DNA from 3 places in the Roseovarius sp. THAF9 genome. Region 1 is predicted to be linked to each of the others. Evidence: riboswitches for the same ligand, from Rfam matches in the RefSeq annotation. Region 1 holds a riboswitch; each other region holds the start of a gene.

The links. Region 1 has a riboswitch for thiamine pyrophosphate ahead of thiC (phosphomethylpyrimidine synthase ThiC). Riboswitches for the same ligand answer to the same signal wherever they lie in the genome.
Region 2: another riboswitch for thiamine pyrophosphate. It lies ahead of thiD (bifunctional hydroxymethylpyrimidine kinase/phosphomethylpyrimidine kinase); the one in region 1 lies ahead of thiC (phosphomethylpyrimidine synthase ThiC).
Region 3: another riboswitch for thiamine pyrophosphate. It lies ahead of thiB (thiamine ABC transporter substrate binding subunit); the one in region 1 lies ahead of thiC (phosphomethylpyrimidine synthase ThiC).

The regions. Positions count from the first base shown of each region.
Region 1 is NZ_CP045404.1:1,661,269-1,671,003, reverse strand. It holds gene FIU86_RS08225 (ribbon-helix-helix domain-containing protein) at 1-104, shown strand, start outside; gene FIU86_RS08220 (N-(5'-phosphoribosyl)anthranilate isomerase) at 250-480, shown strand; gene FIU86_RS08215 (cytochrome P450) at 540-1,904, opposite strand; gene FIU86_RS08210 (hypothetical protein) at 1,901-3,166, opposite strand; gene FIU86_RS08205 (cytochrome c biogenesis CcdA family protein) at 3,231-3,983, opposite strand; gene FIU86_RS08200 (sulfurtransferase TusA family protein) at 4,088-4,315, shown strand; gene FIU86_RS08195 (phasin family protein) at 4,511-4,876, shown strand; TPP riboswitch at 4,940-5,060, shown strand; gene thiC (phosphomethylpyrimidine synthase ThiC) at 5,168-6,967, shown strand; gene FIU86_RS08185 (ribonuclease E/G) at 7,125-9,735, opposite strand, start outside.
Region 2 is NZ_CP045404.1:55,902-65,636, forward strand. It holds gene sseA (3-mercaptopyruvate sulfurtransferase) at 1-149, opposite strand, end outside; gene FIU86_RS00255 (hypothetical protein) at 231-521, opposite strand; gene smpB (SsrA-binding protein SmpB) at 619-1,095, opposite strand; TPP riboswitch at 1,336-1,424, shown strand; gene thiD (bifunctional hydroxymethylpyrimidine kinase/phosphomethylpyrimidine kinase) at 1,461-2,285, shown strand; gene FIU86_RS00270 (exo-alpha-sialidase) at 2,444-3,607, shown strand; gene FIU86_RS00275 (PLP-dependent aminotransferase family protein) at 3,689-4,888, shown strand; gene pncB (nicotinate phosphoribosyltransferase) at 4,934-6,226, shown strand; gene FIU86_RS00285 (CaiB/BaiF CoA-transferase family protein) at 6,235-7,326, shown strand; gene FIU86_RS00290 (antibiotic biosynthesis monooxygenase) at 7,424-7,771, opposite strand; gene FIU86_RS00295 (NIPSNAP family protein) at 7,768-8,094, opposite strand; gene FIU86_RS00300 (helix-turn-helix transcriptional regulator) at 8,166-8,861, shown strand; gene FIU86_RS00305 (PLP-dependent aminotransferase family protein) at 9,036-9,735, shown strand, end outside.
Region 3 is NZ_CP045404.1:3,697,407-3,707,141, reverse strand. It holds gene FIU86_RS18190 (acyl-CoA dehydrogenase) at 1-4, opposite strand, end outside; gene FIU86_RS18185 (L-threonylcarbamoyladenylate synthase) at 138-1,094, shown strand; gene FIU86_RS18180 (hypothetical protein) at 1,108-1,635, opposite strand; gene FIU86_RS18175 (asparaginase) at 1,838-2,836, shown strand; gene FIU86_RS18170 (EF-hand domain-containing protein) at 3,095-3,328, shown strand; gene FIU86_RS18165 (ATP-binding cassette domain-containing protein) at 3,515-4,210, opposite strand; gene FIU86_RS18160 (thiamine/thiamine pyrophosphate ABC transporter permease ThiP) at 4,197-5,753, opposite strand; gene thiB (thiamine ABC transporter substrate binding subunit) at 5,729-6,721, opposite strand; TPP riboswitch at 6,755-6,866, opposite strand; gene serB (phosphoserine phosphatase SerB) at 7,148-8,020, opposite strand; gene FIU86_RS18145 (phosphoserine transaminase) at 8,469-9,623, shown strand; gene FIU86_RS18140 (hypothetical protein) at 9,623-9,735, shown strand, end outside.

The DNA.
Region 1 (9,735 bases):
TCAACGTGTTGGCCGCGCGGATCGACGAGGCGCGGGGCGTGGAAATGGGGCTGGCCTCCGCGATCCGGCTATACGTGCTGCGGCATTACAGGGACAAGAGTTAACCCGGACGCGGCGCCCGAAATTGCACGTCGGTATTGCGTCGGTATTCGGGTAGCAACGCGTCGGTGCCATTTCTTGCAAGAGACGGGATTAAGTGACCGCGCGCTTTTTACTTGGTATTAACCATGTTTGGGCCAGCATGAACCCATGTCAGAGCTTCGCCTTTGCCTGCCCGCCGACATTTGGATGCGCAAGATCTTCGACGCGAAAGCCGCTCGGGAGGGCGGTGTCGTCCGCCGCAGCGTTCGGGACATAGAGAGGATCGTCGGGCGCGACCGGTTTCGGCGCGAGATCGCGCGGCGGGGGTATCATGCGGTTGAGAACGCGGGACAGGTTGTCATCTTCTGCAACAATGACCGCGTGTCGGTCTGGTGTTGAGGCCAAAAGCTTTCTCAAAGCTTTTGGCAAATCTTTTTTGAAAAGATTTGCCCCGGCCCCTAGCGCGGTGTGACCTTGAGCCAGATACCGTCCTTGCCGCGCACGGTAAGGTACGCGACCGGCATGGCGGGACGGTCCGCGACCAGTTCGAAGCGATAGGCGGCCACGAGCATGGACAAAAGCAATGGCCCTTCGATCATGGCGAACCCGGCCCCGGTGCAGACGCGCTGTCCGGCAGAGAACGGCATGTAGGCGTTGCGCAGACAGGCCCGTCCGTTCTCGGTGCCAAAGCGCGCGGGGTCGAAGTCGTCCGGGCGGTCCCAGAGCCGTTCGTGGCGGTGCTGGTGCCAGGGGCTGAGGACGATCTGGCTGCCTTTCGGGACCTGCCGGTCGCGGAACCGCTCAGGACAGGCGGCCTCGCGCACCATCATCGGCACGGGCGGATACAGGCGCAGGGTTTCGCGAAAGACGTCGCGGGAAAGGCGCAGTTTGCCCATGTCCGAGAAGGCCATGCTGCCATCGGTCAGAACCTCTTGCGCCTCCGACGCCAGACGCTCCTGCCAATCGGGGTGCATCGCCAGCAAGTAGAGCGCCCAGGCAAGCGCCGAGGCCGACGTCTCGTGCCCGGCGAGAAAGAAGATCGCCACCTGGTCAACCATCTCTGCGGTGTCGAAGCGGTCACCGGTTTCGGGGTCGGTGGTGGTCATGATCTTGGTGGCAAGATCGTCCGGCGCGGTGCCCACCGCAATCTCGTCCATTCGACGGGTTGTCAGGCGGGTGATGAGGTCGCGGATGGTACGGGCCGTCGCCTTGGTCTTGCCCCTGTGAAAGCGCGGGAACCAGCGCGGCAAAGGCAGGAAGGCGGCGAGGTTCAGCATCGGCTGGGTGCGCTGATGCTCGCGGAACTCGTTGAAGACTCGGGTGGCAATCTCATCCTCGATCGGGATCGAGAAGAGCGTGCGGAAAATCACGTCGGCGGCGACGTGGCTGGTCTCGGCCTCGATCTCGACGGGCTGGCCGGTGGCGTGATCGGCGAGGCGCGCCACGGCCCCCTGCCCCGCGGCCAGCATGGCGGGGAAGGTATCGCGCAGACGTCCCCCCTCGAAGGCGGGGTCTATGATGCGGCGCTGGCGTTTCCATGTCTCGCCATTGGTGACGAAGACAGAATTGCCCAGAAGCGGCGTGAGCCCTTCGCGGACGCGGTCGGATTTCGGGAAATCGTCGGGGCGGTCTTTCAGCACAAGGTCGACCAGTTCGGGCTGGTTGCAGAGGTAGGAGCGGAAGAACGGCGTGCGGAATTCGGCCATCCAGGCGCGGTAGAGCCTTGCGGGCTGGGCGGAGAGGATGTCGGCCCGGAAGAGGCGCATGTAGCGCCAGAGCGAAACGCGGCCCGTCCGGGCGGGCGGCTTGGGCGGCTGGCTCATGCGGCCATGCTCGTGAAGCGGGAGGTGGCGCGGGTGATGCGGCTGGGGGACGGGGCGCGGTCGGCGTAGCGTTCGCCGAGAGTTTGCGGCCCGGCGGTGATCTGGAAATAGTCGTAATCGCCGGGGCGGTCGAAGGCGCAGAGATACTGGAAATGCAGGCGGAAGAAGCGCCAGCGCAGGGCCTTCCAACGTTCCGGGCTGAGGGTCTGGGTGAAGGCCGCCGAGAGGATCAGGGGCCAGCGTTGATTTTCCGGCGCAACGCCGGAGACGGCGACGGGATCGCAGAGCGCGAAGGCGCAGCCGTCGCCGGGGGCGGTGACGTCGACCCAGGCGAGTTCCTCGCGGGTCGAGAGGTAGTGCAGGTCTGCGCGGAGGCGGTGGGCGTCTTTCAGGAAGGACACCATAGGAACGACCTGCCCCAGCGTGAGGAACGAGAGTGTCGGGCCGTTTTCCGGCATGCGGCCTGCCCGGATGAGGTCCGCGAGGATGGAGACGCCCAGATGCGCGCCGGAGGAATGGCCGACCACCAGAACCTCGTCCACGTCCGTGGTGAGTGCGGCGGCGATCTCGGTGGTGAATTCGGCCATGCGGGCCTCGAGCTCGGGCGGGTTGGCGCCCTTGGACTGGGCCGAATAGGCGTAGTCGTGCATGAGGTAATAGGCGAAGAGCTTGTTGTCGCGGGCCTTGAACCAGCGCAGAAGCAGGTAGGCTGCGACAAGGCTTATGGGAATTCCAGCATAGATTGCAAAGGTGAAACCGTCGGAAAACCACTGATCGGGCTTGCGAAACAGGGCTTCCCACCCTGCGACAAATCCGTACCAGACGCCGAAAGCAAGCAGCAGCGCCAGCGCCAGTTGCACCAGCAGGAACCCGACTGGGTAGAGGGCCGCGATGACCGGCCCCTTGCGCAGGCGCATCAGACGAAAGAGCGCGCCGGAGGCGATATAGGTCCAGGCGGTGCGGATGAGTTGCAGGTAGGTGCCGGCGATGCCGCGTTCCATGCTGTCGCGGACAATGTCGGACCAGACCAGCACGTCGAACTCGGTATGGATGTCGTGCCCGTCGATATACGCATCCACTTGCCAGCCATAGCGGCCTTCGGAGGTCCGGGCCGACAGGGCGAGGTCATAGCCCGAGAGGCCCGCCTGTTCCGCGCCCTCCTTGCGGTAGAGCTCGCGGTAGCGGCGGGGATGGATGGGATCGTATCCCGGTAGGTAGAACACCCGGCGGCGGGTGACGGGGGCTTGGGTGGGGCTGCTCATGCCAGACCTGTCTTGGCCTCTTCTTGCTGCCACATTAGCCCATTATTGGGGCGAGAGTAAGGCTTTAGCCCACCAGTGCCAGCGCCGGGAACATCTCGAGCAGCCAGTAGGAGAAGGCGGCGAACCCACCCGTCAGCATCAAGAGGCCGATGGTCCAGAGGAGCAGGCCCATGATGCGCTCGATCTGATCCATGTGGCGTTTCATCCAGGCCATCAGGCCGGTCAGGCGCGGCAGGAACGCGGCGACCAGCAGGAAGGGAATGCCAAGCCCCGCGGCATAGACCGCGAGCAGCAGCGTGCCGCGGGTGACCGAGGCTTCGGACGCCGCCAGAGACAGGATCGCGCCCAGCTGCGGGCCGATGCAGGGCGTCCAGCCGAAGGCGAAGGCGAGACCGAGAATATAGGCGCCGAACGTGGTGCCGCCCTTGTCGCCCACGTCGAGGCGCGCCTCGCGGTCCATGATGCCGATGCGGAAGATGCCAAGGAAATGCAGGCCGAAGATCATCACGATGAGGCCCGCGGCGGTGTTGAAGTAGTCCTGGTATTGCAGGAACGCGCGGCCAAAGGTCGAGGCGGCGAAGCCGAGGAACAGGAACACGGTCGACAGGCCCAGCACGAAGAAAAGCGCGGGCAGAATCGCCTTGTTGCGCGTGGTGCGCTCGGACTGCAGGTCGGTCACGGTGACGCCGCTCATGTAGGCGAGGTAGGGCGGCACGATGGGCAGTACGCAGGGGCTGAGAAACGAGAAGACGCCGGCCACGAGCGCGATGGCCATGGCGGGGATCAGGGTGGCGTCTATGAGATCGATTCCGAACATGCCTTTCGTCTAGTGCAAAATTCGGGGGGCGTCACGCGGCGTGGGGTCACGGGCGGGTCACATCTCGGTGGACAGGCTGTAACGGTTGGATTACCTCCACGCGCATGAGCGAACCTGAGACCATCGACGCCGTGGGGCTCTTGTGCCCCCTGCCCGTGCTGAAGCTGCGCAAGCGGATGAAGCCGCTTGGTGCGGGCGAGGTGGTGGTGCTGCGGGCGGATGACCCGGCGGCGGTGATCGACGTGCCGCATTTCTGCGCCGAGGCGGGGCATGAGCTGATCGAGACGGTCGAGGACGGGGCTGTTACGCTTTACCGGGTGCGCAAGGGCTGAAACGCGCGGGGTGCGACAACGGCGCAGGGGGCGGCAGGCCGGTTGCGCTGTACCTCAGGGGAGCCACGTCATATAATTGTTACGTTCCCGAATGGCGCGAGGCGCGTGTTTCGGTGTGTTGTGCCAGATCGGAAGACGTTCCCGCAAAGACCGCGCCACCGCGGCCTTTGCCGAAGCTCGGAAGGAGTGGCGCAGATGGCAAAATCGACGAAGAAACCCACCGAAACCCCGGACGCGACCGACCCGGCCCATGCTGGCATGGCGGCCGCGATGGCCGCGTTCAGCCCGGTGGCGACGACCGCATGGTTCGACATGGTGCAGGAAAGCATGCGCTTCATGTCCGAACGGCTGGAGAAGGACCTGGAGGCGCAGCGCGCGATGCTGGCCTGCAAAACGCCGCAGGAGCTGATGCAGGTGCAAAGCGATTTCATGAAGAAGGCGTTCACGGACTATACCGAAGAAACGCGGCGGATGATGGAGATGATGGGCGTGGCGATGAAGGTGGATATCAAGGACACCGCCCCGACGACCCGGCGCAATTACGACGATGTGCCGGTCTGATCCGCACCGCCCAAGACTTTTCCCGATTGTCCGTTGAAATGACGGCGGCGCTTCGCTAGCCTCTCGCTTACGCAGGGGGGTCCCGCCCAGGGGACTGAGAGGCTGACAGGGCATGTGCCCGGTGACGCGACCCTTTGAACCTGACCCAGTTGACACTGGCGTAGGAAGCTAGGATCGCATCCCCGGACATCCGGGCACTGTTTTCCGAAGACGGGGCGCATCGCCCCCGCGTTTCCCTCAAGCCACGACTCATCTGGTGTCTTTTCGAGTAATCGCTTGAGGAGCGCCAAAATGAACGTACCCAATCCCAAGATCACCACGGGCGAGCTGCCCGCGTCGCGCAAGATCTACGTGAAAGGCACGCAACACCCCGAGATCCGCGTGCCGATGCGCGAGATTTCCGTGCATCCCACGTCCGGCGAGGAACCCCTGCCCGTCTATGACAGTTCCGGGCCCTATACCGACCCGAATGTTCTGACCGATATCCGCGAAGGGCTGCCCCGCCTGCGCCGCGACTGGATCGAGGCGCGCGGCGATGTCGAGGAATACGAGGGCCGTCATGTGAAGCCCGAGGATAACGGTTTCGTCGAAGGCGACCGACTGACGCCGGAATTTCCCAATATTGCCGCACCGATGCGGGCCAGGGACGGCAAACCTGTCACCCAGCTGGCCTATGCCCGTGCTGGCATCGTGACGCCGGAGATGGAGTTCATCGCGATCCGCGAGAACCAGATGCGCGAGGCCGTGTCCGAAGCCCGCGACGGCAATGACTGGGGCGCCAATATACCCGATTACGTGACGCCCGAATTCGTGCGTAACGAGGTGGCCGCGGGCCGGGCGATCATCCCGGCCAACATCAACCACCCCGAAAGCGAGCCGATGATCATCGGGCGCAATTTCCTGGTGAAGATCAACGCCAACATGGGCACCTCCGCCGTCACATCCTCGATGGAGGAGGAAGTGGACAAGCTGGTGTGGGCAATCCGCTGGGGCGCGGACACGGTGATGGACCTTTCCACCGGGCGCAACATTCACAACACGCGGGAATGGATCATTCGCAACAGCCCTGTGCCGATCGGGACCGTGCCGATCTACCAGGCGCTGGAGAAGGTGAACGGGATCGCCGAGGACCTGACCTGGGAGGTGTTCCGTGACACGCTGATCGAACAGGCGGAACAGGGCGTGGATTATTTCACCATCCATGCCGGCGTGCGGTTGCACATGGTGCCGATGACGGTGGACCGGGTGACGGGCATCGTGTCGCGTGGCGGGTCGATCATGGCCAAGTGGTGCCTGCACCATCACCGCGAAAGCTTTCTCTATGAGCATTTCGAGGAGATCTGCGACATTTGCCGGGCCTATGACGTGTCGTTCAGCCTTGGCGACGGGCTGCGGCCCGGGTCCATCGCGGATGCCAATGACGAAGCGCAGTTCGCCGAATTGGAGACGCTGGGCGAATTGACCAAGATCGCCTGGGCCAAGGATTGCCAGGTGATGATCGAGGGGCCGGGCCATGTGGCCATGCACAAGATCAAGGAGAACATGGACAAGCAATTGGAGTGCTGCCACGAGGCGCCGTTCTATACGCTTGGACCGCTCACCACGGATATCGCGCCGGGGTATGACCATATCACCAGCGGGATCGGCGCGGCGATGATCGGCTGGTTCGGCTGCGCGATGCTGTGCTACGTGACGCCGAAGGAGCATCTGGGCCTGCCCGACCGGGACGATGTGAAGACCGGCGTGATCACCTACAAGATCGCGGCCCACGCCGCCGATCTGGCCAAGGGTCTGCCCGGGGCGCAACGGCGCGACGATGCGCTGAGCCGCGCCCGGTTCGAGTTCCGCTGGGAGGATCAGTTCAACCTGTCGCTGGACCCGGAAACGGCGCGGGAGTTCCATGACCAGACCCTGCCAAAGGAAGCGCACAAGGTGGCGCATTTCTGTTCGATGTGCGGGCCGAAATTCTGCTCGATGCGGATCAGCCACGACATCCGGGCCGAGGCGCAGAAGGAAGGAATGGAGAAGATGGCCTCCAAGTTCCGCGAAGGCGGGGATTTGTACGTGCCGGTGGACGAGACGAAGGAGTGAGCGCCGGGTGGACCCGGCGCTCATCCCGGACCTGATCCGGAATCTCTACGGTCGGGGGTCCCGGGTCAGGCCCGGGACGGGCGGGTCTTGGACCGCCGCGCAGCACAAAAAAACGCCGGGGTCCTGCCCCGGCGTTTCATGTTTCAGTCAGAGCAACTTAGCTGCCGAAGGACCACCAGCCCTTGCGCTTGGGCTTGTCCTCGGCCGGCTCGGGCGTAGCGGTCTCGGCCCTGTCGGCGGCCTCGGCGGCGACCGGCTCGGGCTTCTTGCGCGGAGCGCGTTTGCGGGCCGGCTTCGCCTCGGGCTCGGATGAGGCTTCGGCGGCCTCGGGTGCCGGCTCTGCCGCCGGCTCGGGCGTTGCCTCTGCGGTCGCCTCTTCGGGCGCAGGCTCTTCCTTTTTCTTGCGCGAGCGCGGCTTGGGCTTCGGCTTCTCCGCAGGTTTGTCCTCGGGCGCGATCTCGGCCGTCTCGGACGGGGTCTCGGCGGCGGCCTCTTCCTTAGGCGCGTCGTCGGTCTTTTTCTTGCGAGAGCGGCTCACGCGCTTGGGCTTGTCCTCTTTCGGGGCCTCTTCGGAGGCGTTTTCGGACTCGGCTGCGACGGGCTGGGCCGGTGCGTCGTCCTTCGGCGTCTCGTCCTTTTGGTCGGACGTACCGTCGCCAGAGGGCTGACCATTCTCCTGCTGATCGCCGTTCTGGTTCTGCCCGTTTTCGCCATTGCCCGATTTCGAGCGCGAGCGCCGACGCCGGCGGCGGCGCTTCTTCTTGGGTTGGCCGTCGCCCCCGTCATTGCCGCCGTTGTTGTTGCCGCCCTCATTGCCCTCGTTCTCGGGCGCGGGCGGGGCCTCGGCGGGATCGGGCGTCTCGGCGTCGGCAGCGTCGTCGATATCGTCCATCAGCGAGCTGTCGACCGACACCACGGCGGCAGAGGTCTGTTTCACCACGCGGGACGCGGTCTTGAACTTTTCGAGCGTGAAGTCGGGGCTGACCAGCGTCGGGTCGCCCTCGATCCGCACCGACAGGCCGTAGCGGCCCTCGATCTGCGCGACGTGCTCGCGTTTCTGGTTGATCAGGAAGTTGGCGATGGCCACGGGGCATTTCACCAGCACTTCGCGGGAACGACCGCGGGTGCCCTCCTCCTCGATCTGGCGCAGGATGGAGAGGGCCATGCTGTCGTCCGAGCGGATGAGGCCGGTGCCGTGGCAGGAGGGGCACGGCTGGGTCGTGGCCTCGAGCATGCCGGGGCGCAGACGCTGACGCGACATCTCCATCAGGCCGAAGCCCGAGATGCGGCCCACCTGGATGCGGGCGCGGTCGGTCTTGAGCCGGTCCTTCATGCGCTTTTCGACGGCGGCGTTGTTCTTGCGCTCGTCCATGTCGATGAAGTCGATCACGATCAGGCCGGCAAGGTCGCGCAGGCGCAGTTGGCGGGCGACTTCGTCGGCGGCCTCCAGGTTGGTCTTGAGCGCGGTGTCCTCGATCGAGCCTTCCTTGGTGGCGCGGCCGGAGTTGACGTCGATGGCCACCAGCGCCTCGGTCACGCCGATGACGATATAGCCGCCGGATTTCAGCTGCACAGTGGGGTTGAACATGCCCGCGAGGTACGATTCCACCTGGTAGCGCGCGAAGAGCGGCAAGGTATCGGTGTATTGCTTCACGTTCTTGGCGTGGGACGGCATGATCATCTTCATGAAGTCCTTGGCGATGCGGTAGCCGCGCTCGCCCTCGACATGGACCTCGTCGATCTCGCGGTTGTAAAGGTCGCGGATCGAGCGTTTGATCAGGTCGCCCTCTTCGTAGATCTTGGCGGGCGCGATGGATTTCAGCGTCAGCTCGCGGATTTGCTCCCACAGGCGTTGCAGGTATTCGTAGTCGCGCTTGATCTCGGACTTGGTGCGCTTGGCGCCCGCCGTGCGCACGATCAGGCCCGCGCCCTGGGGCACGTCGATCTCGTTGGCGATCTCTTTCAGCTTCTTGCGGTCGGTCGCATTGGTGATCTTGCGGGAGATGCCGCCGCCGCGTGCGGTGTTGGGCATCAGGACGCAGTAACGACCGGCGAGGCTGAGATACGTGGTGAGGGCTGCGCCCTTGTTGCCGCGCTCTTCCTTGACGACCTGCACCAGCAGGATCTGGCGGACCTTGATGACTTCCTGGATCTTGTAGCGACGCGGGCGCGGTTTGCGCGGCGGGCGGATATCCTCTTGGTCGTCGTCATCGGCGACGGATTCGATGGACTCGTCCTTGGAGGACGCATCGGAGCGCTTCGACTTGGGCTCGTCTTCGTCATCTTCGGACTCGTCTTGAGCCGCATCATTGGCATCGGCACCGGTTTCGGCGTCTTTTGCCTCCGGTGTACCGGTCTCGGCGGTGTCGTCGTCCTGGGGTTCCTCCACCGGGGTTTCGGCCACGGTTTCCATCGGCGACAGACCTTCGTCGTCATTCGCCGCCTCGTCGTCGAGGTCGATGGTCTCCATGCCGTCGATATCCGACTTGGCGACGGAATCGCCATTGTCGGCCTCGGCTGCCTTGGACGAGCGCCGCCGGCGGCTGCGCTTGGGCTTGGGTTTTTCGTCTTCCTCGTCGCGCGCCTTCATCGCCTCGGCATAGGCGCGTTCCTCTTCCAGCAGCGCCTCGCGGTCGGCCACGGGGATCTGGTAGTAATCGGGGTGAATCTCGGAAAAGGCGAGGAAGCCGTGGCGGTTGCCGCCGTAATCGACGAAGGCCGCCTGAAGCGACGGTTCGACCCGTGTAACCTTTGCGAGATAGATGTTG
Region 2 (9,735 bases), 1.6 Mb from region 1:
GGGATGTGGGCCTCGTCGTATTCCGCTTTCGCGTCGCGCTCGACGCCCGGCAGGAAATAGGTGGCATCCAGAACCCGCAGGTCAGGATCATTGAGATGCGCCGCCAGCCAATCGGTGGATACCAGTGTTTTCGGATCGTCGTTTGCCATGACAGCCCCCTGAAACCGTTGCTATTGACGTAGCGCGGGACGCGGGACAGTGCAAGCGGGCGGGGTGTGCTGTGCCCAGTGTCAGCGGGTCAGCAGATTGCGCAGCAGACCAGCGGCCAGAAGGCAGGCGCCGCCGCCCAGTCCTCCCGCGGCCAGTTGAGTCGTCAGTGCCGTGGGGTCGAGTGCGGCGCTGTCGGGCGCGGTTTGCGCAAGGCCGCCAAAGCCCAGCAAGCCAAGGGCATGGCCGCCCAGGGCGCCGCCGAGAACACCGGCGAAAGAGTTGATCATGAGGCCGAGATTGAAGCGGGGAACAAGGCCGCCGGCGACGTTGCCGCCGATGGCGCCGGCAATGAGGCTGAGCAGTAGATCCATGCCTTTGGTCTTCCCCTTCCAGGCTGCGCGGGTGGCGCGACACGGGCAAGATAGTAGCAAATGGCGCGTCAGCCGCGGAGGGCGAAAACCAAAGGCGTCACATACCGTGGCGCAAAAGCCGCTGCTTCTGGCGGTTCCAGTCGCGCTTGGCCTCGGTCTGGCGCTTGTCGGTGTTCTTCTTGCCCTTGGCGATGCCGATCTTGATCTTGGCGATACCGCGGTCGTTGAAATACATCACCAGCGGCACGAGGGTCATCCCCTTGCGCTGGGTCTCGTTCCAAAGGCGCGCCATTTCCTTGCGGGAAACCAAGAGCTTGCGGCGGCGACGGTCCTCGTGGCCGAAAGGCACGGCCTGTTCGTAGGGGGCGATGTAGCTGTTGACCAGCCACAGCTCGCCATCCTCGACCGCGGCGTAACTTTCGGCGATGTTGGAAGTCTTCTGGCGCAGGGATTTGACCTCGGAGCCTTCGAGCACCATTCCGCATTCGAGATCGTCCTCGATGGCATAGTCGTGCCGCGCCTTGCGGTTCTCGGCGACGACCTTGTAGTTCGGGTTGATCTTGGGTTTCACCATGTCGGGCCTGCCTTGGGAACGTGCAAGAAACGAAGATAGCCCCTGCAGGTCCACCTTCCAACCCCTTGTGGCCGAATCGAAAAGTTAACACTGGGAAGAAGTCGAAAACCGCGTCGGTATCGCGTCGGTATGTCCGACTGTATCGCGTTGGTGCACGGACGCGAACCCCTTTCGTAAAGACGCCGCGCGTTGCGCGCCGTGCCGGTGCGGTTGACAGAGGGCCGCCCGCGCTTATCCTGACGTCCGAGCCAGGGGCGCCTTCGGGCTGAGATGCACCCTTTGAACCTGAACCAGATCATGCTGGCGGAGGAAGGCGGGACCGGAGCCGGTCGGACCCAGCCTTTCGTCGCCTCGAAAGGAGCCGGATGACCCTCGAGACAAGGAACACAGCCAAGGGCCGGATTGCCAACATCCTGTCGGTCGCGGGCTCGGACCCGTCGGGTGGGGCGGGCGTGCAGGCCGATCTCAAGGCGATCTCGGCGAACGGAGCCTACGGCATGGCGGTGCTGACGGCGTTGACGGCGCAGAACACCCAAGGCGTGCAGGGCGTGCACATGGTGCCGCCGGACTTCGTGGCGGATCAGATCCGGGTGGTGGCCGAGGATGTGCGGATCGACGCGGTGAAGATCGGAATGATCGCCACGGCAGAGATCGCGCGGGCGGTGGCGGACGCCTTGCCGGACGTGCCGGTGGTGCTGGACCCGGTGATGGTGGCCAAGGGGGGCGCGTCGCTTTTGGCCGAGGACGCGGTGGTGGCGCTGCGCGAAGCGCTGGTGCCGAAGGCGGCGGTGATCACGCCGAACGTGCCGGAGGCGGCGGCGTTGCTGGGCTGCGACGAGGCGGTGACGCGGGAGGCGATGGCCGAACAGGCGGAGGCGTTGCGGGCGCTGGGCTGTGGCGCGGTGCTGCTGAAAGGCGGGCACCTTGAGGGCGAGAGCAGCCCGGACGTGCTGGCTGATGCGGGTGGCGTGCATTGGTTCGAGGGCGCGCGGGTGGCGACGCGGAACACCCACGGCACGGGATGCACCCTGTCGGCGGCGCTGGCGGCCCGGATCGGGCGGGGAGACCCTTTGCCCGAGGCGGTGGCCGAGGCCAAGGCCTATGTCGCGCGGGCGATTGCCGGGGCCGGAGCGCTGGATGTCGGGTCGGGCCATGGGCCGACGCATCATTTTGCGGGGATATGGGCGTGACGTTCGTATCAGAGCGCACCCCGCCCCGGACCTGATCCGGGACCTCTGACCCGATGGAAACAAGATTGCCTTTGGCGGATCCGGATCGGCCGGTTCCCGCTCTCGGGAATCGCGGCGGGACGTGGTAGGCTCTGGCAACCCAAGCGGAGCCCCGTGCCATGCCTTCTCCCAGCGTCAGCCTTCTTGTCGGGACCACCAAGGGTGCCTTTATCCTGTCCGCAGGCGCGGGCCGCGACAGTTGGGACGTGACCGGCCCGCATTGCGACGGTTGGTGCATCAACCACATGGCGGGCGATCCCGACACCGGCACGATCTGGGCCGGGGGTGGCGGTGCGTTTTTCGGGGCAGGCGTGTGGCGGTCAGAGGATCGGGGCCGGTCCTGGACGCTGGAGCGCCTGACGCGCGGGCAGATGGATGACTGGGCGGCGCACGATCCGGGCTTTGCCGAGATGATCGGCTGGACCGACGCGCCGCTGCCGTTCGACGACGCCTTTGAACAGGTCTGGTCGCTGGGGTTCGCGCACGGGACGCTGTATGCCGGGACGAAGCCCGCGACCCTTCTGAAGAGTACCGATCATGGCCGGACATGGGCCCAGGTGGATGCGCTGACCGCGCATCCGTCGGCGAAGGACTGGAACCCCGGGGCGGCGGGACTGGTCCTGCACACGATCGTGTTCGACCCCGGCGCGCCCGAAAAGCAATGGATCGGGATTTCCGCCGCCGGGGTCTTTGCCACCGAGGACGGCGGGGCGACTTGGGAGCGGCGCAACCGGCTGTCCAATGCCGAGGCCTGCGGCGCGCATGACCATCCCGCCGCCCCGAGCGGCGGTGAGACCGGGCATTGCGTGCATAACATCATGCGCGCCCCGGGCGACGCGGACCTGCTCTATCAGCAGAACCATCACGGCGTCTGGCGGTCCTCTGATGGCGGGCGGTCGTGGGACGACATCACGCCGGGTCTGCCGTCGACCTTCGGCTTTCCGATCCGGGTACATCCGCGCGATCCGCGCACGATCTGGACGCTGCCGCTGAATGGCGACATGGCGGGGCGGTATCCGCCCGACGCGGCCTGCGCCGTCTGGCGGTCGCGCGACGGGGGCGAGACGTGGGAGGCGCTGCGCGAGGGGCTGCCGCAAAAGAACTGTTTCTTCACCGTGCTGCGGCAGGCCATGGCGGGGGATACGCTGGATACGCCGGGGCTGTATTTCGGAACCAATTCGGGGTCTGTCTTTGCCAGCCTTGACGAGGGCGACAGCTGGCGCGAGATTGCGCGGCACATGCCCACCATCCTGTCGGTCGAGGCGTTCGCGCCTGCCGACTGAGCGCGCAGTACGGGAATTGAACAGTCGTTCATTTTCCTTTATGCACGCCGCGACCCCTTGCACGACTTCGGGAGACAGCCGATGCCCCAGCGCCCCGCCTTTGCCAAATGGCTTGACGACACCAACGACGTGACCGCCACCTTCCTGGCCGCCGGGCGTATTCCCGGGCTGGTCAACCTTGGCGGTGGCCTGCCGGGGACCGAGATCTGGCCGGTCGAGGACATGACGAAGCTGGCGACGTCCGCCGTGGCCGATCATGCGGATGAGACGCTGGCCTATGCCCCTGTCGCGGGCCTGCCCAAGCTGCGCGACCTGATCGCGGCACGGTATTCCGAAGGGGACCTGACGCTGACGCGCGACAACGTGCTGATCACAGCGGGCGGGGCGCAGGCGCTGAACCTCATTGGCACGGTGTTGCTGGAGGAGGGCAGCACCGTTGCGTCGCAGACGCCGGCCTATCTGGGGGCGTTGGACAACTGGCGGCCGCGCCAGCCGGTCTATCGCCCGATGCGGCTGGAGGCGAATGACCTTGACCCGGTGGCGGCGATGACCGGCGCGCAGTTTGCCTATACCGTGCCGAATTTCTCGAACCCGACGGGCAAGCTGGTGAATGCGGCGACGCGTCGGCGGCTGGTGGATGCGGCGCACGCGACCGGCACGTGGCTGATCGAGGATGATCCTTACGGCACGCTTTATTATGACGACGCGCCGATGCCGCGGATGCTGACGCTGTCGGCCGAGGAGGCCGGGGCGCCATATGACGGGCCGGTGATCTATCTTGGCACGGTGTCCAAGGAGCTGGCGCCGGGTTTGCGGATCGGCTGGATCATCGCGGCGCCCGAGATGATCGAAGTGCTGAAAGCCGCCAAGCAGAGCGCCGACATGTGCACCAGCGGCCTGTGCCAGCAGATCACCCATGACGCGTTCGCCACCGGGCTGGCCGATGACATGCTGCCGGGTATCCTCGACCTTTACCGCACGCGGCGCGATGCGCTGTGTGCGGCGATGGACGAACATCTGCCCGACCTGTTCACATGGGAGCGGCCCACGGGGGGCATGTTCGTCTGGGCCACGGCGAAGGACCCCGCGCTGGATACCAACCGGCTGATGGAGGTGGGGCTGGAGCATGGGGTGTGCATCTCGCCGTCGTCGGTGTTCGACCCGGAGGGGCGCGACCACAGTTCGATCCGCATCAACTTTACCTACAATACCGAGGACAAGCTGGCGACCGGCATCGAGCGGCTGGCCACCGCCACCCGCGCCGCGCTTGCGGAGACCTGACCCTTTTGCTCTAACGGGCGGCAACATGACTACCCGGAGGCCGCCATGGTCGACATCGCAACCCGTGTCTGGAACCACAAGTGGAAGATCGACCCGATCGTCCGGTCGCTGATCGATACCGATTTCTACAAGCTGCTGATGTGCCAGTCGGTGTTTCGCAACCGTCCGCACACCTCCGTCACCTTCTCGCTGATCAACCGCAGCAAGGATATCCGACTGGCCGAACTGGTGGACGAGGGCGAACTGCGCGAACAGCTGGACCACATCCGCTCGCTGTCGCTGTCGCGCGGCGAGTCGACATGGATGCGGGGCAACACGTTCTATGGCAAGCGGCAGATGTTCACGCCCGAATTCATGGATTGGTTCGAGAAGCTGCGTTTGCCGCCCTACCACCTGGAAAAACGGGACGGGCAGTACGAGCTTACGTTCGAGGGCACCTGGCCGCAGGTCATGCTGTGGGAGATCCCGGCGCTGGCGGTGTTGATGGAACTTCGTTCGCGCGCGGTGCTGCACGACATGGCCCGGTTCGAGCTTCAGGTGCTTTATGCCCGCGCCATGACCCGCCTGTGGGAAAAGACCGAGGTGCTGCGCGACACGCCGGGCCTGCGCATCGCCGATTTCGGCACGCGGCGGCGGCATTCGTTCCTGTGGCAGGACTGGTGCGTGCAGGCGATGACCGAACGGCTGGGCGAGAATTTCGTCGGCACCTCGAACTGCCTGATCGCCAAGAACCGCGACCTGGAGGCGATCGGCACCAACGCTCATGAAATGCCGATGGTCTATGCCGCGCTGGCCGAGAATGACGCGGAGCTGGCCCGGGCGCCTTACGAGGTCCTGTCCGACTGGCACGACGAACACGACGGCAACCTGCGGATCATCCTGCCCGACACATACGGTACCGAAGGGTTTCTGGACAAAGCGCCCGACTGGCTTGCCGGGTGGACGGGCATCCGCGTGGACAGCGGTGACCCCGCCCGCGGCGCCGAGACCGCCATCCAGTGGTGGAAGGACCGTGGCGAGGATCCGACGCAGAAGCTGGTCATCTTTTCCGACGGGCTGGACGAGGAGAGGATCCTCGCGCTGCACAAGCAATTCGCGGGCCGCGTGCGCGTCTCCTTCGGCTGGGGCACGCTGCTGACCAACGACTTCCGCGGCCTTACGCCCGGCGACGCGCTCGCGCCCTTCTCGCTCGTCTGCAAGGCGGTGGCCGCCAACGGCCGCCCCACCGTCAAGCTGTCGGACAACCCCCGCAAGGCCATGGGGCCCGAAGACCAGATCGACCGCTACAAGCGGGTGTTCGGGGTGGGGGACCAGGAGGAGATGGAGGTGGTGGTTTGACCACCGCCATGCTCACCGGCATCCGCATCATCGAGTTCGAGGGCCTTGGTCCCGCGCCTTTTGCGGCCATGATGCTGGCCGATCTGGGTGCGGAGGTGACGGCTGTCCAGCGCCCCGGTTCTGCCAATCCCACGATGGGCGAGCACAACATGCTCGACCGGGGCAAGCGGGCCGTGGTGCTGGACCTCAAGGACCCCGGCGACATGGCGGCGGCGAAGGCGCTGGTGAATGAAGCCGATGCGCTGATCGAAGGGTTGCGGCCCGGGGTGATGGAGCGGCTTGGACTGGGGCCGGAAGCGTTTGCGGAGAGTAACCCGACACTTGTGTATGGACGGATGACGGGCTGGGGGCAGGACGGGCCGCGGGCGCATCTGGCGGGGCATGATTATAATTACATCGCCACGGCGGGGGCGCTTTACTATGCTTCGACCCCGGGCGATGTGCCACTGACGCCGCCGACGATCGTGGGAGATATCGGGGGCGGGGCGCTGTACCTTGTGGCCGGTATTCTGAGCGGTCTGCTGAACGCGCAGCGAACAGGACAGGGCACGGTGGTGGATGCTGCGATCACCGACGGGTCGGCGCATATGATGGCGCTGTTCATGGCGATGGCGGGCGGTGGGAACCTGTCGCAGACGCGCGGTGAGAGCCTGCTGGATGCGCCGCCCTGGGGGCGGACATACGTTTGTGCCGACGGGCGGTACCTGTCGGTGCAATGCCTTGAGCCGCAGTTCTATGCGCTATTTCTGGATCTTCTTGGGCTGGATGACGATCCACTCTTCGGGGCGCAGTACGATCGGGCACAGTGGCCGGAGCAGACGGCGCGGCTGGCGGCGTTGTTTGCGGCGCAGCCGGTTGGTCATTGGGCCGCACTGTTCGAGGGGTCGGACGCCTGTGTCGCGCCTGTGCTGAGCCCGTGGGAGGCGGCGGAGGATCCGCATATCGCCGCGCGCGCGATCTGGCACGCGGGCGAGGGCGGGTTGCAACCGGCTCCGGCGCCGCGGTTTGATGGGCAGCCGCTGGCGCCGAACCCGGTACCGGCGCGGGGGCAGGATACCGAAGCCGTGCTGGACGGTCTGCGGGCGCGCGGGCTGATCTGACGGCGCCGGACATACGCATTCGTATGGTATTCCGAGCTTGATCCAGGGGGCTTGCCGCGCGAGGTCCCGGGTCAGGCCCGGGACGGGGCGTGCGGTCTCATCCGCCGTGGACTTGCTTGCTGTCGTCTGGCGCCTCGTCGCGCTCGAACATGCCGTAGTCGCGGATGACCGACACGACGCGCAGGCGGTAATCGTCGAACATGATCTCGCGGCCTGCGCGCTGGGCGCCGCGGTGGGCCTCAAGCCGGCGCCATTCGTCCAGAGCGGCCTCGTCGCGCCAAAAGCTGAGGGACAGCAGCTTTTCCGGGTTCACCAGGCTTTGAAAGCGTTCCACCGAGATGAAGCCGTCGATGCCTTCCGCAAGCGGTTTCATCTTGGCGGCCATGTCGAGATAGGCGTCTTTTTGATCCGGGTGCGGCATGACCTCGAAGATGACGGCGATCATTTGGTGTCTCCTTGCTGCGGTGTCGAGACACATTTCAGGAAGGTGCGGTCCTCGCGCAAGAGGAACTTCTCGGATTGTGCGAAGGCGTAATTATCGCGACCCAATGGATCTGCGGCGAGGCAGGCGCGGTAGGCTTCGTATTCAGCCAGGCTGGGGATGTTGTAGATGCCGAAGGCCAGCGTAGAGGAGCCTTCGTGCGGGGCGAAATAGCCGATGAGGTCGGCGCCACAGCGCGGGATGGCGGTGCCCCAGTTGCGCGCGTAATGAGCGAACTGGGCGTGTTTCGTGGGATCGATGTGGTAGCGGATGATGCAGGTCAGCATGGGTGTCTCCTTTGGGATCGCCCCTGTTGTAGCGGATGGACGGGGCGTAATGGTTCGGCTAGTGTCGAACTATGAAGGACGGTCCTGATATTTCCCGCGTTGCCGCGCTGATCGGAGATCCGGCGCGGGCCAACATGCTGACCGCGCTGATCAGCGGGATGGCTTTGACCGCGAGCGAGCTGGCGGCGGAGGCGGGGGTGACGTTGCAGACGGCCTCGGCGCATCTGTCGAAGCTCGAGGCGGGCGGGCTGATCTCGCTGCGGCGCGAAGGGCGGCACAAGTATTTCCGGCTGGCCGGTGACGAGGTGGCGCATGTGCTGGAGGCGCTGATGGGGCTGGCCGCGGGGACCGGCGCGTTGCGGACGCGGCCCGGGCCACGAGACCCTGAGATGCGCAAGGCGCGGGTCTGTTACAACCATCTGGCCGGAGACATGGGAACGCAGATGTATGATGCGCTGCTGGCGCGGGGGGTTCTGTGGCAGAGTGGCGAGGCGCTTGAACTGACGGACGCGGGACGAGGTTTCGTGACAGGGTTCGGGATCGACCTGGACGGGTTGCCGAAATCACGGGCGCCGCTGTGCCGCGATTGCCTGGACTGGTCGGAGCGACGCTCGCATCTGGCGGGGCAACTTGGACGGGCGATGTTGAGCCGGATCGAGGCATTGGGCTGGGCCACCCGTGTGAAAGGAACGCGGGTGGTGCGTTTTTCGCCGGACGGCGCGGCGGCGTTTGCGGAGGTGTTTGGCGGGGGCCTGCACCATCGGTGAGGGGCGCGTGGGTTTTCACCCACCCTACCCGCTCGGACCGGTTGCGCGTAGGTGCGGATGAGGCCGTGCCGGTCGGGTTCTGGGGTGCCTCCGGCGGGAGTATTTGGGGAACAGTGAAAGCCGTGGGCATCGGTCCAGATTGCGGAGCCGATGAGGCCAGTGTAGAGTTTTCTGATGGCCATATCGGTGGAAAGCTTTTTCCTGTCGCCCGAGGCGGAGGGGACGTTGCAGGCGCAGATCCAGCAGATGATCGCGCAGGGCATCCTGTCGGGGCGGTTCCGCAAGGGCGAGAAGCTGCCCTCTTCGCGCAGGATGGCCGAGCATCTGGGGGTGAGCCGGATCACGGTGACGCTGGCCTATACCGAGTTGCAGGCCAACGACTATCTGGAGAGCCGGGACCGCTCGGGGTATTTCGTGTCGCAGAACGCGCCTGAGCCGCCTGCGTTCACGCCCAGTGCGGCGAAGGGCGACGTGATCGACTGGGGGCGGGCGATCGGGCGGCGGTACACGGGCGGAGCGACGCCGGAAAAGCCGAGGGATTGGTCGGAGTATCCTTATCCATTCATTTTCGGGCAGACCGATCCGAGCCTGTTCGATCACGCGAGCTGGCGCCATTGTGCGCTGCGCGCGCTGGGGCAGAAAGAGTTCCAGGCGCTGGCGGCGGATGCCTATGACCAGGACGATCCGAAGCTGATCGAGTTCATTGCGCGGCACACCCTGCCGCGGCGGGGGATTTTGGCAGAGCCGGGGGAGATCCTGCTGACGATGGGGGCGCAGAATGCGCTTTGGCTGACGGCACAGGTGCTGTTGACACAGCGGCGGACGGCGGCGGTGGAGGAGCCTTGTTACCACGCGCTGCGTGATATCCTGACCC
Region 3 (9,735 bases), 2.0 Mb from region 1:
GCATCGGTATCTCCCGAATGGCGATGGGCGGCGCGGCTTGGAATCCGGCACGCGCATCTGTAACTGTGTCGTGGGTCTTGGGGCAACTCTATTGCAACGGCCTGTTACGGCAACCGAAACGCGGCGTCAGACCGAGCATGACACTTGAGACACGACACCTTGCCGCAGATGCGGACGGCTATGCGCAGGCGGCACAGGTCTGGCGCGACGGCGGGCTTGTCGCCTTTCCGACCGAGACAGTTTACGGGCTAGGGGCTGATGCGCGGAACGATCATGCGGTTGCGCGGATCTTCGAGGCCAAGGGGCGGCCCCGGTTCAACCCGCTGATCGTGCATGTGCCGGACATCGCGACGGCGCAGAAGCTGGTGGAGTGGTCCGACGCGGCGGAAATCGTCGCCTCGGCCTTCTGGCCCGGGGCGATCACGCTGGTATTGCCGATCCGGGGCGATGCGGGCCTGTCGCCGCTGGTGACAGCGGAGCTGCCGACGCTGGCGGTGCGGGTGCCGGCGCATCCGGTGGCGCAAAGCCTGTTGCGGACATTCGGCGGGCCGGTGGCGGCGCCGTCGGCCAACCCGTCGGGCCGGATCAGCCCGACCGAGGCGGCGCATGTGGCGGCGGGCCTGTCAGGCCGGATCGAGGCGATCGTCGCAGGCGGGGCCTGTGATGTAGGGCTGGAATCGACGATTCTGGGGCTGGAGGGCGCGCCAACCCTGTTGCGACCCGGCGGCATACCGGCAGAAGCGATCGAGGCCGCGCTGGGCACATCGCTGCAGCGGCATATCGAGGGCGGTACGCTGACCGCGCCGGGGCAGATGACCTCGCATTACGCGCCGGGGGCGGCGGTGCGACTGAACGCGACGCAGGCGGCAGAGGGCGAGGTGATGCTGGGCTTCGGGCCGGTGGAGAGCGACCTGAACCTGTCGCCCACCGGCGATCTTGTGGAAGCGGCGGCAAACCTCTTTGGCTATCTGCACAGGCTGGACGCCGCGAATGCGGTCGGTATAGCCGTGGCCCCGATCCCCGACACGGGGCTTGGCCGCGCCATAAACGACCGGTTGCGCCGCGCGGCAGCTCCGCGCGACGTCATTGGCTAGCGAATAGTAGGGGTCACTGGCAGCGCTTTTCGGCTTCTTCGAGAGCGGCGGTGTAGCCCAAGAGCGAGAACGTGTCCTTGGTGACCGTCCCGCGCGAGGACCGCGCCGTCAGAACGGCATCCACACCGCGCTTCATCGCCGCGATGATCTTGGCATCATCGGACGCGCTGGCGGGCCAGGCCCATTCGCCTTCGGTGAACATTTCGAACTCGGTTCCGCCGATATTCACGTTCACAGTCGAGCCGCCCGCGAAGGGGTAGCCGCCGGTAAAGGTGATCTGGCCATTCACGCCGGCACCGGGCCGGAAGAACGTCATCATCAGGATGTCGCCACGGCGAACGGCGACAACGCGCCCATCCTTGGTGTTGACCGTCTCAGTGGGTGAACTGACGGCCCAGCACTCTTTCGGGTCGGAATCCTCGAACACGCTCCACGCGGTTTTCGCGGCGACCTGATTGGTGCTTTCTTCTTGTGCGCTTGCGCCCGACGCGGCCATGGCCATAAGGGCCCCGGCGATGCCGAATGCTTTCAGTGATCCCATTTGTCCAGCCTCCAAGCTGTCCTAAACCTCAATTGTCCTTGGCTGCCCCATCCCCTGACGGAATTTTCTGCACGTGCAGCCATTTCTTTCTCGACATTGCAATACTAGCCTGAAACACGCGAGACATGAAAGGTGCAATTGGCGAATTTTCGCCGCAGGAATGATGCGCCGAGAAGACCTGCCTGACGACCGGAGGCCCCAAGTGACCAATGCCGTTCCCCTGACCGAAATCTGGCGCGGAGACATTGTGGAAAGCCTGCATCTGGGCCATGCCGTGATCTGTAACGGACAGGGCGAGGTGATCGAGGCGTGGGGGGACCCGGATGCGGTGATCTATCCGCGCAGCTCGGCCAAGATGATCCAGGCGATGCCGCTGGTGGACAGTGGCGCGGCGGATGCCTTTGGCCTGACCCAGCAGCAGCTGGCGCTGGCCTGTGCGTCGCACCAGGGCGCGGCGGTGCATACGGATGCGGTGACCGAGTGGATTCACGGTCTGGGCTACACGGATGACGATTTCCGCTGTGGCCCGCAGATGCCGCAGGACCGCGAAGCGTTCAACCACCTGATCAAGACCGACGGTTCGCCCTGCCAGGTGCATAACAACTGTTCCGGCAAGCATGCAGGGTTCATGACCTTGTCGAAGCACCTGAACGGCGGGCCGGACTATGTCGATCCCGACCACCCGGTGCAGCGCGCCTGTTTCGAGGCGTTCGAGGAACTGACCGGAGAGCGCAGCCCGGGTTTTGCCCCCGATGGCTGTAACGCGCCCAATTCGATCACCACGATGCGGGGGATCGGCCGGGCGATGGGCTGGTTCGCCAATGCCACGACGGGCGGCGGTGCGCGGCAGGATGCTGCGGTGCGGCTGCGAGAGGCGATGATTGCCAACCCCCTGTTAGTGGCGGGCGAGAAACGCGCCTGTACCGAGCTGATGAAGGCCTGCCATGAGCCTGTGGCGCTGAAGACCGGGGCCGAGGGCTTTTTCGTGGCCATCGCGCCGACGAAAAAACTGGGGATCGCGTTGAAGGCCGCCGATGGCAGCACGCGGGCGGCCAATTGCACCATCGCGGCCCTGCTGGTGCGGATCGGGGTGCTGGAGGCCGAGCATCCGGCGACCCTGAAATTCATGAACGCGCCGATCCTGAACCGTCGCAAGGTGCGGACGGGAATCGTAAAGCCGGTGGATGGGCTGCTGGCCTGAGTCTGCAAGGTGTCGCGGCGCGTTTGACGACATTCTGCCGATTGCCGTATCTGCCATGCGCTGCTTTCCGCGCCGTGGCGTTTCCCTGCCGATTGCCGGCAGTACGGTGCCGAGGAAACCGGGCGCTTTGGGCCTGTTTTCGCGCGATCACCGCCTGTCCGGCGACGTGTCTTCCGGGGATGGAATGGTGCGCCCATGTTGAGGGTCCGCGGGCAGCAACGCCCCGGACAACCTGAACCCAGAAAAGGGAAACCAAAGATGACCAAGACACTTTCTGCAGCGACGTTCGCGTTTGCCCTGACCGTCCCGGCGATGGCCTTTGCCATGGATGCGGATACCGACGGCGATGGCATGGTCTCGATGGAAGAATTCCAGGCCGCGATGCCCGAAGCACCGACCGGCACGTTCGAGCAGCTGGATGCGAACGCAGATGGCCTGCTGAGCGAAGACGAGATCGCCGCCGGGCAAGAGGCGGGCATCCTGCCGGCATAAGCCGCCACTCGGCCGGGGCGTGCGTGTTTTTCCCCATCCTTTGCGCACGCCCCAATTAATACCCCGGAACCTTTTATGAAATCCCGGGGCGCGGCACGGGCCGGCAAGCGGGCACATTCCCCAGATGATCATATCTGTGCCCGACCTCTCCGAGGCCCGTGCCGCTTTTTCTTTTGAAATGAAGGCTCAGGAGCCGAGATAGTCGCGCAGGACCGGCGGCGGATCGTCGAGAAGATCGGCGGTCGGCTGCGGGGCGTGAGCGGTGGCATCGGCCACGAGAATGGCCTGCGCCGTGATGCGGCGGGCGTCCTCTGGCGCGTGGGAGATCATCATGATCGTCGCGCCGGTTTCCCCCGCGATCTCGGCCACGAGGTCGAGCATCTCCATCCGCAGGGCGGGGCCGAGCGCGGCGAAGGGTTCATCGAGCAATAACAGCGGCTTGTCCTGAAGCATGACGCGAGCCAGTGCGGCGCGGCTGCGCTGGCCACCCGACAGTTCGCCGGGTTTGCGGGTGTCCATGCCGGCGAGACCGACACGGTCGAGCGCGGCTGTGACGCGGGTCCTGTCGTCCTGCGACAGGCGCAGGTTGGGCGACAGGCCGAGGCCCACGTTCTGCGCGAGCGTCAGGTGGGGAAAGAGGTTGTCCTCTTGAAAGAGCATGGCGACGGGGCGGGCGCCCGGGGGCTGATCCGTGATGTCGATGCCGTCCCACGTGATGCGGCCATGCTTCACGGGCAGGAAGCCCGCGATCCCTTCGATCAGGGTGGACTTGCCCGCGCCGGAGGGGCCGATCACCGCGACGGTCGCGCTGTCTGGCACGGTGAGGTCGGCGGTCAGCGCGAAGCTGCCGTTGCGGATGGTCGCGCCCTCAAGTTTCAGCATGGCGGTGCCCCCCACGGTCCAGCAGCCAGAAGACTCCGAAGGACAGGATCAGCAGAAGGAAGGACGCGGCGGCGGCGGCCTCCATCTGGTAGGAGCCCATGAGGCGGTAGATCTGCAATGGCAAGGTGGCCACGTCCGGGTCGGCAAAGAGCGTGATGACGCCGAGATCGCCCATCGAGAGGGCGGCGGCCAGACCGGCGGCAAAGCCGATCTGCGGGCGCAGGCGGGGCAGCAGGACATGGCGCAAAAAAGGCAAACCGGCCATGCCGAGAGACAGGCCGAGACGGCCTTGGCGCGCCATGATATCGCGGGCGCGGGGCACGAGGATGCGCAGCGCGAAGGGCAGGACGGTGATAGCGTTGACCAGCGCGGTGACGGGAAGCGCGAAGGCTTGGGGGTTGGCATAGGGCCGGATGGCGATGAAGAGCCCGGTGCCGATCACGAGCGGCGAGGCGGCGAGGCCGAGAAGGCCCGCGATTTCAACCATACGGCCCCGTTCTGTCGCGATGGCGGTGGCCATGGGCAAGGCCATGCACAGCAGCAGGACCGTGCTGAGCGCGGCGACCCATAGGGAGGTGAGCGCGGCGGTCCAGACCTGGCCCGGCATGTCGGCAAAGCCGGGTAGGCCGGACAGAGCGATGGCCATGAGCGGCACGAGCAGGAAGACTGCCGCGACAAGGATGAACAGCGCGTCAATGCACCGCGCGGTGGTCGTTTTTCCGTCGAACCGGCGCAACCCGCGGTCGAGACCGGAGCCGAACCCTTCGCCGCGCGCCAGCCAGAGGGCGATGCCACCGGCGAAAACCGTCAGGCCAAGCTGCACGGCGGACAAAAGCGCGGCCCGCCCAAGATCGAAGTCAAACCTGAACGCTTGGTAAATGGCGAGTTCTATCGTGGTGGCACGCGGCCCGCCGCCGAGGGTGAGCGCGACCGCAAAGCTGGTGAGGCAGATGGCGAAAATCACGGTGAAGGCGCCGGGGACTAGACGCAGAAGCATGGGCAGTTCGATCACGCGGAACATCGACCAGCCATCGATGCCCAGAAGCGTGGCAAGGCGGAAACGTTCGGCGGGAATTTCCTGCCAGCCTTGCAGGACAAGGCGGGTGGCAAGCGGCAGGTTGAAGAACACATGCGCGAGGACCACGCCGTGAAGCCCGTAGATCTGCACCGGAGGCAGGCTGAGCGTGCCGAGGGCCGCGCTGACCCAGCCGCCACGCCCGAAGACCTCGATCAGGCCGAGCACGGCGACGATCACGGGCAGGATGAACGGGGCGCCCAGAAGGGCAATCAGCAGGCTACGGCCGCGGAACCGGCGGCGGGCGAGGGCGCGGGCGACGGGGATGGCCAGAAGCACGGAAAACAAGGCTGATAGGGTGGCCTGTACCAGCGTGAAGCGCAGGGCGGCCCAGTCGGCAGCATTGAAGCCGCGCCCGGTTTCGGCGCGCAGGGCGACCGCCAGAAGCGCCCCGAAGATGAGCACCGCCACGAGGGCGGCGGCGCTCCATCCCGGTCTGGCGCTTAGCGGCTGAGCGCGTTCAGCCATTCATCCAGCGCTGCATCGCGGGCGGCGGCGGCCTCTTCGGCGCTGAGCAGCAGGGATTTTTCCGGTTGGATCAGGGTGTCGAATCCGTCGGGCAGGCCCCCCTCAAGCTCCTTGGCCGGATACATCCAGTTGGTCGTCGGGATGACGGACTGGAAGTCCTGGGTCAGCATGAACGCGAGGAAGCGATCGACCAGTTCGGGCTGGTCAGTAGAGGCCAGTTTCCCGGCTACCTCGACCTGCATGTAATGGCCCTCGTCGAAGGCGGCGGCGGTCTTGCTGGCGTCCTCCTCGGCGATCAGGTGATAGGCGGGCGATGTGGTATAGGAAAGCACCATGTCGGCCTCGCCTTCGAGGAAAAGGCCGTATGCTTCGGTCCAGCCCTTGGTGACGGTGACGATGTTGTCCGACAGGCCTTCCCAGATCGCCGGGGCCTCGTCGCCATAGGCGGTCTTGACCCACATCAGCAGGCCCAGGCCGGGCGTGGAAGAGCGCGGATCCTGGATGACGATGGAGGTGTCGCTGTCGGCCAAGGCCTTGAAATTTTTGGGCGCGTCCATGTCCTTGTCGTGGACGAAGGCGAAATAGCCCCAGTCGTAGGGCAGGAAGACCGGGTCGTCCCAAGAGATCGGCAGATCGAGGTCGGGGGACTGGCCGTGTTCGGCGAAAAGGCCGGTGTCCTTGGCGGCGGCCATCAGGTTGGTGTCGAGGCCGAGGACTATGTCGGCGTCGGTATTCTGCCCCTCCAGCCGGACGCGGGCGAGAAGGGCCGCGCCGTCCTCGACGCCGACGAGATTGAGATCGCAGTTGCAGGTGGCCTCGAACGCCTCTTCGATCTGCGGGCCGGGGCCCCAGTCGGCGACGAAGCTGTCATAGGTGTAGACGGTCAGTTCGGGCGTCCCGCTTGAGTCCTGCGCCATCGCGGACGTGGCGGTGAGCAGACATCCCGCAGTGAAAACAAGGCGTTTCATGGCATCCTCCCTTTCGGCGGAAGGGGCGGCGCGATGCGGGTGCATGACCTTCCCTCCGCCGGTGTCAGCCGGTTCAGGTTCAACGGGTTCGCGATGTGCATCTCAGTCGCCGGGTCTTGGCCGGTCGACACCCCGAGGTTTCAAAGAGGAACGTAGGGGCAAGCCGTGGGCGGGACAAGGCGAATTGGCGAATCGGAAGGTTAATCTCGTCGGAAGGCCCGGAATGACGTCGGTATCGCGTCGGTATTCGGGTGGTATCGCGTCGGTGTTGGCGTCGCTGGTAGCAGAGTAAACGTACAGCGCGGGGTTGCGGCGAAGTAAGAGCAGGTTGACGGTTGCCACAGCCGGTGAGGTTCCGGGTCACGCCCGGGACGGGGTGTGCGGACTGTTGCGGGCTGACCGAGGGCGCATGGGCTTTCGCCCACCCTACAGGATCTGGAAATCGTTGCGGTCGTAACCTTGCAGGTAAAGGAGCGCCGTGAGATCGCCGTGGTTGATGCGCAGATCGCATTCGGCGGCGACGGAGGGCTTGGCATGGAGCGCGACGCCGCTGCCGGCGCGGGCGAGCATCCCGAGGTCGTTCGCGCCGTCGCCCACCGCCAGCACGTCGATGTCGGAGATGTTGAGGCGGGCGGTGATGTCGGCGAGCGCCTGCACCTTGGCCGCGCGCCCCAGGATGGGACGGGCAACGTCGCCGGTGAGCTTGCCGTTCTCGACAAGCAGGGTGTTGGCGCGGTTCTCGTCAAAGCCGAGCAATGTCGCGATATGCGAGGTGAAGGCGGTGAAGCCGCCCGAGACGAGGGCGGTGTAGGCGCCGTGGGCCTTCATCGTAGCGAGCAGGGTGGCGCCGCCGGGCATGAGGGTGATGCGGGTGTCGAGCACCTCGGCGATGACGTCTTCGGGAAGGTCTTTCAGAAGCGCGACGCGTTCCAGAAGGGCGCCTTCGAAGTCGAGTTCACCGTTCATGGCCCGGGCGGTGATGTCTTTCACATGAGCGCCGACGCCGGCCTCCTCGGCCAGTTCGTCGATGCACTCCTGCTGGATCATGGTGCTGTCCATGTCGGCCAGCAACATGCGCTTGCGGCGGTTTTCGGACGGTTGGACGACAAGGTCGGTGCGCAGGGTTTGCAGGTTGTCCCAGACCTCCCATTGGTTGTCGGGGAGCGCGGCCATGTCGAACTCCGCCGCCTCGTCGGGCGAGAGCCAGCGGGCGTCGAACCCGCCCCAGGCGTTGCGCAGGTTCTCGACCAGGGCGGGGTCGAGTGTGCCCGGAGGGGCGATGAGGGTGGTGGTGAACATGGGGGCGTCTCCGCTGTGCGCTTAAGGTGCGGCATAGCGCAGGTTGGGGTGGGGTTCTAGGTGGGGATGATTGGCCGCGCGGAATCAAGGCGCAGCTCACTGCGCTGCCGCGCGATCGCCAGACCGCCCGGACGAGCTGGCGATTGGGAGACGTCGGCGCGCCGATCAAAAGTTTTCCGGATTTAGCTGACATAAAGTGCCCTGAAGTGCTGGCGGTCGCCATCCCGCGGTCTGGCGACCACGCGGCTTGGGATGGAGCGCGTGGGTTTTCACCCACCCTACGCGCGCCGAAACGAAGTTTCCTATGATAGCCGTCCGGGTCGCATCCGTACACTGAACTGCCGCTGGCAAGCGATTTCTAGGCTTGCGGGCTGCGGGCGACAGGCGTATCCAGACAATTGGGACACCCCTCCCCAACGAGGGGCGCTTATCTGGAAGGATAGCAGCAATGGCTACTGACTACCCGGCGACGCGGCCGGCGAATCCGCGTTTTTCCTCCGGCCCCTGTGCCAAACCCCCCGTTTTTGACCTGAGCAAGCTTAACGACGCCCCGTTGGGCCGGTCGCACCGTGCCGCCGTGGGCAAGGCCAAGCTGAAGGCCGCGATTGACGGCACGCGCGAGGTGCTGGGGATTCCCGACGACTACAAGGTCGGCATCGTGCCCGCGTCCGATACCGGCGCGGTCGAGATGGCGATGTGGAGCCTGCTTGGCGAACGCAAGGTCGAGATGCTGGCTTGGGAAAGCTTTGGCGCGGGCTGGGTCACCGATGCGGTGAAGCAACTGAAGCTCGATGCCGAGGTCAAGACAGCCGAGTATGGCGAGATCGTCGATCTGAACGGCGTGGATACGGACAATGACGTGGTCTTTACGTGGAACGGCACGACGAGCGGCGTGCGCGTGCCGGATGGCGATTGGATCAAGGCGGACCGTCAGGGGCTGACGATCTGTGACGCGACCTCTGCGGCGTTTGCGCAGGACCTGCCGTGGGACAAGCTGGATGTGGTGACGTTCTCTTGGCAGAAGGTGTTGGGCGGCGAGGCGGCGCACGGGATGCTGATCCTGAGCCCCCGCGCGGTGGAACGGCTGGAGAGCTATACGCCGCCCTGGCCGATGCCGAAGATTTTCCGACTGACCAAGGGTGGCAAGCTGAACGAGGGCATTTTCGAGGGTGCGACGATCAACACGCCGTCGATGCTGGCGGTGGAGGATTACCTGCTGGCGCTCGACTGGGCACGCTCGGTCGGCGGGCTGAGTGGCCTGATGGCGCGGGCGGATGCCAACACCAAGGCGGTGGCGGATTTCGTCGGCACGCATGAGTGGGTCGCGTTCCTGGCCGAGGACCCGGCCACGGCGTCGAACACCAGCGTCTGCCTGAAGTTCACCGATGACCGGATCAGCGACGGTGCGGCGTTTGCCAAGGCCGTGGCCAAGCGGCTGGAGGCCGAGGGCGTGGCCTATGACGTGGGCGCCTATCGGGATGCGCCTCCGGGCCTGCGCATCTGGTGCGGGGGCACGGTGGAGACGGCCGATGTGGCCGCGCTGATGCCGTGGATCGAATGGGCGTTCAACGCCGAGATCGCGGCACTGGCGGAAACGGTCTGATGACCTTCGCCGATCCGCTGGTGCGCCAGCTGGCCGATTTCGTGGAAAGCATCGGCATCGAGGTGCGGGCCGTGGACATGCCGGAACCCACCTTCCTTCCCGGGCTGGACAT